4 regions of the Pararhizobium qamdonense genome follow, and region 1 is predicted to be linked to each of the others. Evidence: riboswitches for the same ligand, from Rfam matches in the RefSeq annotation. Region 1 holds a riboswitch; each other region holds the start of a gene.
The links. A riboswitch is a leader RNA that binds a small molecule or an ion and turns the genes downstream of it on or off. The one in region 1 is predicted to bind cobalamin.

Region 1 (2,197 bases):
CTGCACTTGCCGCCAGAAGCGCGCGGCTGAGCCGGTAGTCCCAGACAATGCCCTGATGGATCCGGCTGAGTTCGAAAGCGGTGCCGAACAGGCGATTGGAAACGGCCTTGGCCGTCGTTTCCAAGGGAATGGGGATCTCGCCGATGGAGACGGCGAGACTGATGACGAAGCCGAGGGTCACGAAAGACAGGATGACGAGCGCGAGACGCGCCCACCACCTTTCGCCGGTCACCAGGGTTTGAGCCATGGCCAGGCTCACTGCGACAGGCCGAACGACTTGATGCCCTTGGCGAGGATCTCGATACCGTCGATCGTGCGGATCGTCGGGTTCATCGATTGCGCATCCATTTCAACGAAGCGCTTGTTCTTCACGGCATCGAGCTGGCTGGTGACCGGGTCATTCTCCAGGAAATCGATCTTCACGGCCGGATCGTCGGCGGCATAGCGGCGGCGGTCCATGGTGGCGATGACGATGACGGACGGGTTGGCCTCGGCATTCGTTTCCCAGCCGACCAGCGGCCATTCCTCTTCGGTGGTCACCACATTCTGGGCGCCCAGCGTTTTCAGGATATAGGCAGGGGCGCTGTTCTTGCCGGCGATAAAGGCATCCCCCTGCACTTCCTTGCTGGAAAACCAGAAGACCACCGGCAGCGCACCCGGCCTGGCGGCGCCGATCGAGGCAACAGCGTCGGCTTCGCGCTTCTTCAACTCTGCAATCAGCGCGTCGCCGCGATCCTGGATGTCAAAAATCCGCGAAAGCTCGCCGATTTCCTGGTAGATCAGGTCCATGGTGAACAGTTCGCGGCGAACGCCGTCGCCGCCGTCGGTATTGATCTTGGCCACGCAATCGGCCGGCGACACATAGGTATTGATGCCGAGGCCGGAAAACTGCTCGCGTTTGCCGACCGAGCCTTGAGCGCCGACATGCCACTCGAATTCGGCGGCGACCAGATCGGGCTCGGCGCCAACGACGGATTCAAAGCTCGGGTCGTTATCGGCCAGCCGCTTGATGCCCTTGTTGGTCTCGGCAAAGGCCGGCAGAACCGGACCCACCCAGACGGCGGTGCCCGCAATCTTGTCGGCGAGACCCAGCGAAAACAGGATTTCGGTCATGCCCTGGCCGATCGAGACGACCTTCTGCGGAGCCTTGTCGAAGCGCACGGTCTGGCCGCAATTGGTGATGTCGAGCGGATAGGTGGTGGGCGCTGCGGCAACTGGTGCGGCAAAGGCGATGACAGCGATGGCTGCAGCCGGCAGCGGCGCCAGAACACGGGACAGAGGAAGAATACGGGTGATAAACATTTGAACCTTCTTGAAAACGGAATTCCAGTCCGGGCGCCAGGGCGCCCGTGGAATTGAAAAGGGGAACGGCAGCTTTTGCTGTGCAAAAGCGCGCGTAGGCTTTCAGCCGCCTGCTTAGGGACGGCGACAGAATTCCGTTATGAAGAAAACGGCGCGAAAACGCCGGATGCGGCGGTCGAAATCAAACATGATGGCTCCTGTTCCGGGCAACCCCGCCCGGGAAGTTGGATGTTTCTTTCGACGGCAGGTCTCCTGGCTCACGGATATCTGTCTCTCGCCTGCCTTCCCGAAAACCTTGAGGGCTCGCAGTGGCTTGGCGCTTCTTAAAAGCGCCGGATGGCGATCGGCAATCCGCTTACAGTTGCGGGGGCAGCCACGGTCTTGGTCCCTGTTGGGTCTTCCGCACCGTGTTCCCTATTAATCCCCTCGAAGTCATCCATCGGGGAACCGTCAGATGTCACTTAGTCCAGCGGCAGTGGCGGCGTCAAGACGAGAGCGCCACGAGAGCGCCGCCCCTTCCCCGTTTACGGCATCAACTGGCCGCCATTGACCTCGATGATCTGGCCGGTGACATAGCCAGACAGCGACGGCGACGCCAGAAACAGAAAGGCGCCCACACATTCGTCGGGCGTACCGACCCGGCCCTGCGGAACGGTCTTGCGCTGGGCGTCCAGCATCTCCGGGCTGGTATAGCGGTCATGAAAAGGCGTGGCGATCACGCCGGGTGCGACCGCATTGACGCGAATATCGTCGGCGGCAAACTCCTTGGCGTGGCCGCGGGTGATGGTCGAGACGAAGCCTTTGGACGCCGCATAGAGAATGGCGCCGTTGCCGCCACCATTGCGGGCGGCAATCGAGGTCGTGTTGATGATGAAGCCACCCTGCTTCTTCAGAA
Region 2 (2,197 bases), on a different replicon from region 1:
GCGCAAGGTTGTGGCTGCCTGCGACAGTGCGTTTGGCCGCGTCGATGCGCTGGTCAATGCGGCGGCGATCACCGATCGCGGCACGATCCTCGATACAAGCCCGGACCTGTTCGACCGGATGTTTGCTGTCAATGTGCGCGCGCCGTTCTTCCTGATGCAGGAGGCGATCAACGTGATGCGCCGGGAAAAGATCGAGGGCACCATCGTCAATATCGGCTCGATGTCGGCCAAGGCCGGCCAGCCGTTCATCGCAGCCTATTGCGCCTCCAAGGGCGCCTTGGAAACGCTGACCAAGAACACCGCCTATGCCGTGTTGCGCAACCGGATCCGCGTCAATGGCCTCAATATCGGCTGGATGGCCTCTGAAGGCGAGGATCGCATCCAGCGGGAATATCATGGCGCGGCCAGCGACTGGCTGGACAAGGCTGCGGCAAGCCAGCCGTTTGGCCGTCTGGTCGATCCGGCCGAGGTGGCGCGGGCCTGCGCCTATCTGTCATCTGGTGAATCCGGCCTGATGACCGGCTCGGTGATCTGCTTTGACCAGTCGATCTGGGGTGCCTATGACGGCTCGCCGCATCCGGTTGCCGCCATCTGACGGGATCAGGGTGGGCCGTCTTGCATTTGGCGGCCCGCCATGCCCATATCGGTCTTGCTCAGGTGCCCGCGCAAGCGGGAGAATCGGGAAGCCGGTGAAAATCCGGGACGTGCCCAACGCTGTGATGGGGACGGTTTTGTATTTCATGAATGTCTGAATCATTTCAGCGTTCTGCCACTGGATCTTCAAGCGATCCGGGAAGGTTGCAAAGCCGGTTGATCCGCAGTCAGAAGACCGGCCTGACGAGATAGACCAGCCCCGCGCGGACGGCGGGAGGTTTCGCATTGTTGGGGATCAAACGATGGAAACTGAACCGCAAGACCGCCTTGTGAAGGCGGATGCTTTTTCACAGGACGAGCGCGCCGCCGTCTACCGCGCCATCGAAACCCGCCGCGACGTGCGCGACCAGTTCCTGCCGCAGCCTTTGCCGGATGAGGTGATCGCGCGGCTGCTGGCCGCTGCCCATAGCGCACCATCCGTCGGCTTCATGCAGCCCTGGAACTTCATCGTGGTGCGCGACGAGGGCCGCCGCGAACGGGTGTTCGACGCTTTCCAGCGGGCCAACGAGGAAGCGGCGCTGATGTTTGAGGGTGCGGCGCGTGACACATACCGGTCGTTGAAGCTCGAAGGCATCCGCAAGGCGCCGGTCAGCATCTGCGTGACCTGTGATCCATCCCGGGCAGGAAAGGTGGTTCTGGGGCGCACGCACAATCCGCGCATGGATGCGTTTTCGACCGTCTGCGCCGTCCAGAACCTATGGCTGGCTGCGCGGGCGGAAGGTGTTGGGGTCGGCTGGGTCAGCATCTTCCACGAGCGCGATATCAAGGACGTGCTCGGCATTCCCGATTCCATCGAGATCATCGCCTGGCTGTGCCTCGGCTATGTCGATACGCTTTACGCCGAGCCGGAACTGGCCGTCAAAGGCTGGCGCCAGCGGTTGCCGCTCGAGGATCTGGTGTTTCAGGACGCCTGGGGCGTCACACGCAGCACCTGATCAGTTGGTCTGCTGCTGCTGGTAGCCGGGGCCGGCGGGATGCCTGAGGTCGATCGAGGTTTCCTGCGATGGCAGGAAGCTGGGGCCGACGACGCGGACCTTGTTGTCCTGCGGATTGTAGGGCCGATCCGCAACGGTGTTTTTCACCTGCGTTGCCTCAGTGTCCTGCGTCTTCTTGGTGGCGCGCAGATCGACGACGCCCTTGCCGTTGTCGGGCGTGCTCTGCTGGATGGCGGTTTGACCCAGCGGACGGCAGCCGCACTGGCCGTTCTGGCTGCGGTCGCGGGTCTTGTAGGCAAATGCCGAGGGCAGGTCGGCATAGGGCTCGCCGGTGGCGGCCGACACCATCTGGTCGGTCTCTTCGGTCGTCAGCGCGTGATAATACAGCGCCGTCTCTGCGCCCGGGCACCGCTGCCGGCAGGTTTCCGCATCGCGCTGGAAATCGGCGGGTGAGGCATCGGACGAAATCGGGAAGAACGAGCCGTCGCAGGTGCGCACGCAGAGCGTCCTAAAGCTGCCGGTGGCGCCGGGGCCGAAGTTGTCATGCGGCGTGGTGAAATCGGTATCGCTGCCGCGCATGTCATCGTAACCGTCGCTGATCGGCGGCA
Region 3 (2,197 bases), on a different replicon from region 1:
AGTTTTTCGGAACGCCGGCCTCAATACGCCGCGCGCAGGACCGCAGGACATCGTCGCCCGCCGCATGGCCGGCCGCGTCGTTGATCTGTTTGAACCGGTCGAGACCAATATGCAGGATCGCCAGCTTCTCCGGGCCCTCCCCCTCGGCAAGCTCCGCCAGCCGACGGTCGAAAAAGCGGCGGTTTGGAAGCCCTGTCAGGGAATCGTGCTCGGCGGCATGCTGTATCCGCTCGGAGCTCACTTCCAGCGCAACGGCGCGCGCTTCGGCAATCGCCTTCTGCCGCCGCAATTCGCGATTGAGCAGCACATCCGCCGTCACGTCCCACTCGGCACCGATGAAGGTGATGTGGCCGTCTTCCTCGAAACAATAGGCACGCGAGCGCAGATGGCGGGTTTCGCCGTCCGGCAGGATGATCCGGTATTCCGACGAATAAACGTCGCCTGTTGCAATCGCGAGATCGAAATCCGCTTGCGCTTGCACAAAATCATCGGGATGAATCGCATTCATCCACACCGCCGCCTTGACGCGCTTCTGTGTCTTGCCCGTTGCGTAGAGCCGATGCATTTGCAGGTCCCAGACGACTTCGTCCTTCTGCGTATCGTGCTCCCACACCCCGATCTGAGAAGCGTCGAGCGCAATTCCCAAGCGGCGAAGAATATTCTGAAATTCCTGTTCGGACCTCGCCGCTTTCATGGTCTTCTCTGTGGGTGATGCTTCGCGTGTCAGCGCCGCCGCATTCTACACCAAGATTGCTAAAGAACTATTGTTCCGGTGAATAAGAAGAGTATCTTTCAATTCAAACAACCATTGAGTGTTTCTTGAAAAAACCGGGTTGCAACTTGAGCGCATACCAGGTTGTACTACATATCCAATTTAGACATTGCGGGGAAAAATCAAGAGCTGCAATACGTCATTGGAGGTCGCAGCGCCGAATTGACATGCATGATACGACGGCATAATCATTGCGGGATCAATTGGTTCCCTGGGGGCGAGGCGCTTTCGGGGAGTAAATGGGAACGTGACGGGTGGACCCATTCTGGGCATCTTCATCACGGCCGACCCCGCGACTGTAGAGCGGTCAGAGTTTGTCATGCCGGTTTGTTCAGCCGGTAAAAGCCACTAGGGCGACGGGATTTCAAGCCCTGCCCCGGGAAGGTGAGACAGGCTCCTTGGCGCGAAAGCGCCTGACGCCGCGAGCCAGGAAACCTGCCGGTTGATGAAGGGCATGGTGCCCAATTGAGTGGGATATATTCCACGCGCCATCACGGAGGTTGTCATGGCTACGACTACAGTTTCAAGCATTCCGCTTTCTCTCAGCGACCGCATCACGACGGCCGTTCTCGCCCTGTTGATCGGTGGTTTCCTGGTCTTCGGTGCAGGCCTTGCCAATTCTGCAGTGCTGCACGACACCGCCCACGACGTCCGCCACTCCTACGGCTTCCCTTGCCATTGATGAACGGTGGAAGGCTTTGCGCTTTCCGCACCTGATCGATGAGAGGGATCGCCGATTTCCGACAGGACATCGCGCGGCCCTGGATTGCGCCCATGCTTTTGCATCGGGCGGTTTTTGCCGTGGGGAATTGAAACACAGCAAGCGTTGAGCACGACAGATCGATCAGTTCCGCTTGATTTTTGGGGGTATCACATGATTGTCAAAACACTTCTGGCCGCATTGGTGGCTGGGTTGATCGCGGGCGTCTTCATGACGGCGGCACAGGAATTGCGGGTTGTCCCGCTCATCCTTCATGCCGAGGAATTCGAAGTCAAGGAACCCGCAGCCGAGCCGCCTGCCACGACCGAAGGTCAGCAGCAGCAACAGTCCTCGCTCAACCGGTCCTCGGTCATTGGCGAGATGTTGTCCGCACTCTCGCCGGTCACGCCGGCCTATGCCCATGAGGGCGAGCATGAGGAAGAAGGCGGCATCATGTTCGGCATGAGCCGTTTCTCCGGCACGCTGCTTGCCAATCTGGTGGCCGGTGCCGGTTTCGGCCTGCTGCTTGCCGGAGCAAGCCTGGTGTTCAACCAGCCGATTACGTTGCGCAACGGCGCGATCTGGGGCATTTGCGGCTGGCTTGCGGTGCATCTCCTGCCGGCCGTCGGCCTGCCGCCGGAACTTCCGGGCTTTCCTGCAGCCGATCTGCAAGACCGCAAAATCTGGTGGCTCGCGGCGATCGTTCTCTCTGTGGCCGGACTTTA
Region 4 (2,197 bases), on a different replicon from region 1:
TCATGCTCCGGCGAATAGGGGCCGGGCTGATAGGCGGGCGAGCGGATGCCGAACGCGTTTTCCTCGACGATCTGGCGGTCCTGGTCGTTGGTCTCGGTCCAGACATGCGTCAGTTCGTCGATCGTATAGTCAACGCCTTCGACGGCATCCTTGTGCACCAGCCATTTGGTGGTGACCTGGGTGAGTTCGGGGCCAAGCGGCAGGACGCGGAAAGTGATGGCGTGGTCGGCCAGCACATGGTTCCAGGTGCTTGGATAATGGAACAGGAGCAGCGTGCCGATCTGGCTCTGATTGACATCATCAGACAGCTGGCGCTTGACGGCGCGTTTGCCGGACATGGTGTAGCTTTCGGCGCCTTCGATCAGCGGCATGCGGGCAACGCGGAACTGGCCGGTGTGATCGATCTTGAATTCGCTCGGCAGGCCGGAGGCTTCGCAATGGGCCCAATGGGCGGCGATGACCGGATCATCCTTGGCACCCTGCACGCCGGTGGCGGTCGGGGCTTCCGGATAGGTGCGGCAAAGCTCGGGGTGGTTTGCCGCGCAATGATAGCATTCGCGGTTGTTTTCCCAGACGAGCTTCCAGTTGCCCTTTTCGATGATCGTGCTTTCGAAGGCGACCTTGGTATCCTTCAGATTGTGCGGCGTCAGATAGGACGAGACCATGTCGCGCACCGGCTGGAAATCCATCGCCTCGTCAGCCAGGCAGATGAAGATGTAGCCGCCGATGGTTTCGCAATGGATCGGCTTCAGGCCGTGCTGGTTCTTGTCGAAATCCTCGCCCATCTGGCGGGCAAACAGAAGCTTGCCGTCCAGCTCATAGGTCCACTGGTGATAGGGACAGACAAGCTTGGCGGACGAACCCTTGGCACCGGCGCAGACGCGCGAGCCGCGGTGGCGGCAGGAATTGTGGAGCGCGCGCACGGTGCCCGTACGGTCGCGGACGATGACAACAGGGTATTCGCCGACCTGCACGGTGACATAATTGCCGGATTTCGGGATTTCGCAGTCATGGCCGATGAACAGCCAGTCCTTGTACCAGATCTCCTCCATATCGAGCCTGTAGAGATCCGGATCGGTATAGAAGGCCTGTTCGAGACTGTGGGTGTCCCGGCGGTTCGTCAATTTGCGGAGGACTTCACTGCGGAGATCCATGGTCATTTCCCTTGTGCTCGCCAACGTTCTTTTGAAGGTTGCCGCAGGCAGGAAAGGAACCGCCGCCGCGCCGGGAGAGCGCGTGGATATAGTGGTTCTCCTTCCGGCTGCCCGCCGCAACCCAGATATCAATTTCATCACAAGGCTGGTTTCCGGGCTCTGGAGCTGTCCTTGCGGACGATCCCGGCGCCTTCCCGGATTTCTCCAGTGGCCTTTTGCCGAGGTTTCGCTCCACCACCGTTGCGGGGGCAGCGCCGGATTTCGACCGGCTTCCCAATTCTCCGCCCTCCCTATAAAGGCGGCACCTTGAGTGTCTTCATCTAATCCTCACGCCCACGAAAACAGCCGCCGATTAACGACATCCGATTCCAGAATGACGACACGCAACAGATTGCGCGGCGGCAAAGCTCGCCTGTCTATTTTATAAGCATAAACAAGGCGATCTGCCGGATTTGGATCAAAATCCGGGTTTTCCGCACAACGCTTCGGCAATCGGCCAGGATACGGCCTCTTTGCGACATCGCCCGCCACACATACGCGCCTTGCCATGTGCCGGTTTCGCCACGAAAGATTGATGCGCCGAAAGACTGCATTAACCATAACCGGGTAACCTCGTCGCATTCGCGATTAGCCCCGCAATGCGCGCCACGCATTCCACCGCAGTCTGGTAGAGGCCGATGTCAAACTTGAGATATTTCGATGCCGCCAAGGTCAAGGAGCCGGCCCCCTCGCCGAAGGCGGCGATCTATACCGAATTCCTGCGCACCGGGCGGATCAACCGGAACCATCAGCAATGGAGCGCGGCCGAAAAACGTTACCTCACCCATCAGGAAGTGGCTGTGCGCACCGGCAAGAAGCTCGAGGCTGCCGGCACGGTCACGCATGACCGGATCAACGGTTTCCATCGTTCGATCCGCTTTCCGAAACTGCTGTTTCACCGCACGCTCGCCGATAGCCCGCATCTCGGCTATTGCCATGTCACCGCCGCCAGAACCCGGTTTGCCAAGTTCGAGGATGTGCGCTGGTCGTTCTATATCGCCAAT

Region 2: linked by a shared signal. The riboswitch ahead of bluB (5,6-dimethylbenzimidazole synthase) and the one ahead of PYR65_RS22925 (ABC transporter substrate-binding protein) in region 1 are both predicted to bind cobalamin.
Region 3: linked by a shared signal. The riboswitch ahead of PYR65_RS09645 (CbtB domain-containing protein) and the one ahead of PYR65_RS22925 (ABC transporter substrate-binding protein) in region 1 are both predicted to bind cobalamin.
Region 4: linked by a shared signal. The riboswitch ahead of PYR65_RS17895 (aromatic ring-hydroxylating oxygenase subunit alpha) and the one ahead of PYR65_RS22925 (ABC transporter substrate-binding protein) in region 1 are both predicted to bind cobalamin.

The regions. Positions count from the first base shown of each region.
Region 1 is NZ_CP119567.1:359,791-361,987, reverse strand. Features, by position in the region: gene PYR65_RS22930 (FecCD family ABC transporter permease) at 1-247, opposite strand, end outside; gene PYR65_RS22925 (ABC transporter substrate-binding protein) at 256-1,302, opposite strand; cobalamin riboswitch at 1,528-1,769, opposite strand; gene PYR65_RS22920 (SDR family NAD(P)-dependent oxidoreductase) at 1,827-2,197, opposite strand, start outside.
Region 2 is NZ_CP119566.1:2,511,818-2,514,014, forward strand. Features, by position in the region: gene PYR65_RS12080 (SDR family oxidoreductase) at 1-595, shown strand, start outside; cobalamin riboswitch at 640-852, shown strand; gene bluB (5,6-dimethylbenzimidazole synthase) at 897-1,589, shown strand; gene PYR65_RS12090 (DUF2865 domain-containing protein) at 1,590-2,197, opposite strand, start outside.
Region 3 is NZ_CP119566.1:1,995,357-1,997,553, reverse strand. Features, by position in the region: gene PYR65_RS09650 (bifunctional diguanylate cyclase/phosphodiesterase) at 1-694, opposite strand, end outside; cobalamin riboswitch at 960-1,229, shown strand; gene PYR65_RS09645 (CbtB domain-containing protein) at 1,278-1,454, shown strand; gene PYR65_RS09640 (CbtA family protein) at 1,647-2,197, shown strand, end outside.
Region 4 is NZ_CP119566.1:3,642,301-3,644,497, forward strand. Features, by position in the region: gene PYR65_RS17895 (aromatic ring-hydroxylating oxygenase subunit alpha) at 1-1,154, opposite strand, end outside; cobalamin riboswitch at 1,281-1,478, opposite strand; gene PYR65_RS17900 (DUF6656 family protein) at 1,832-2,197, shown strand, end outside.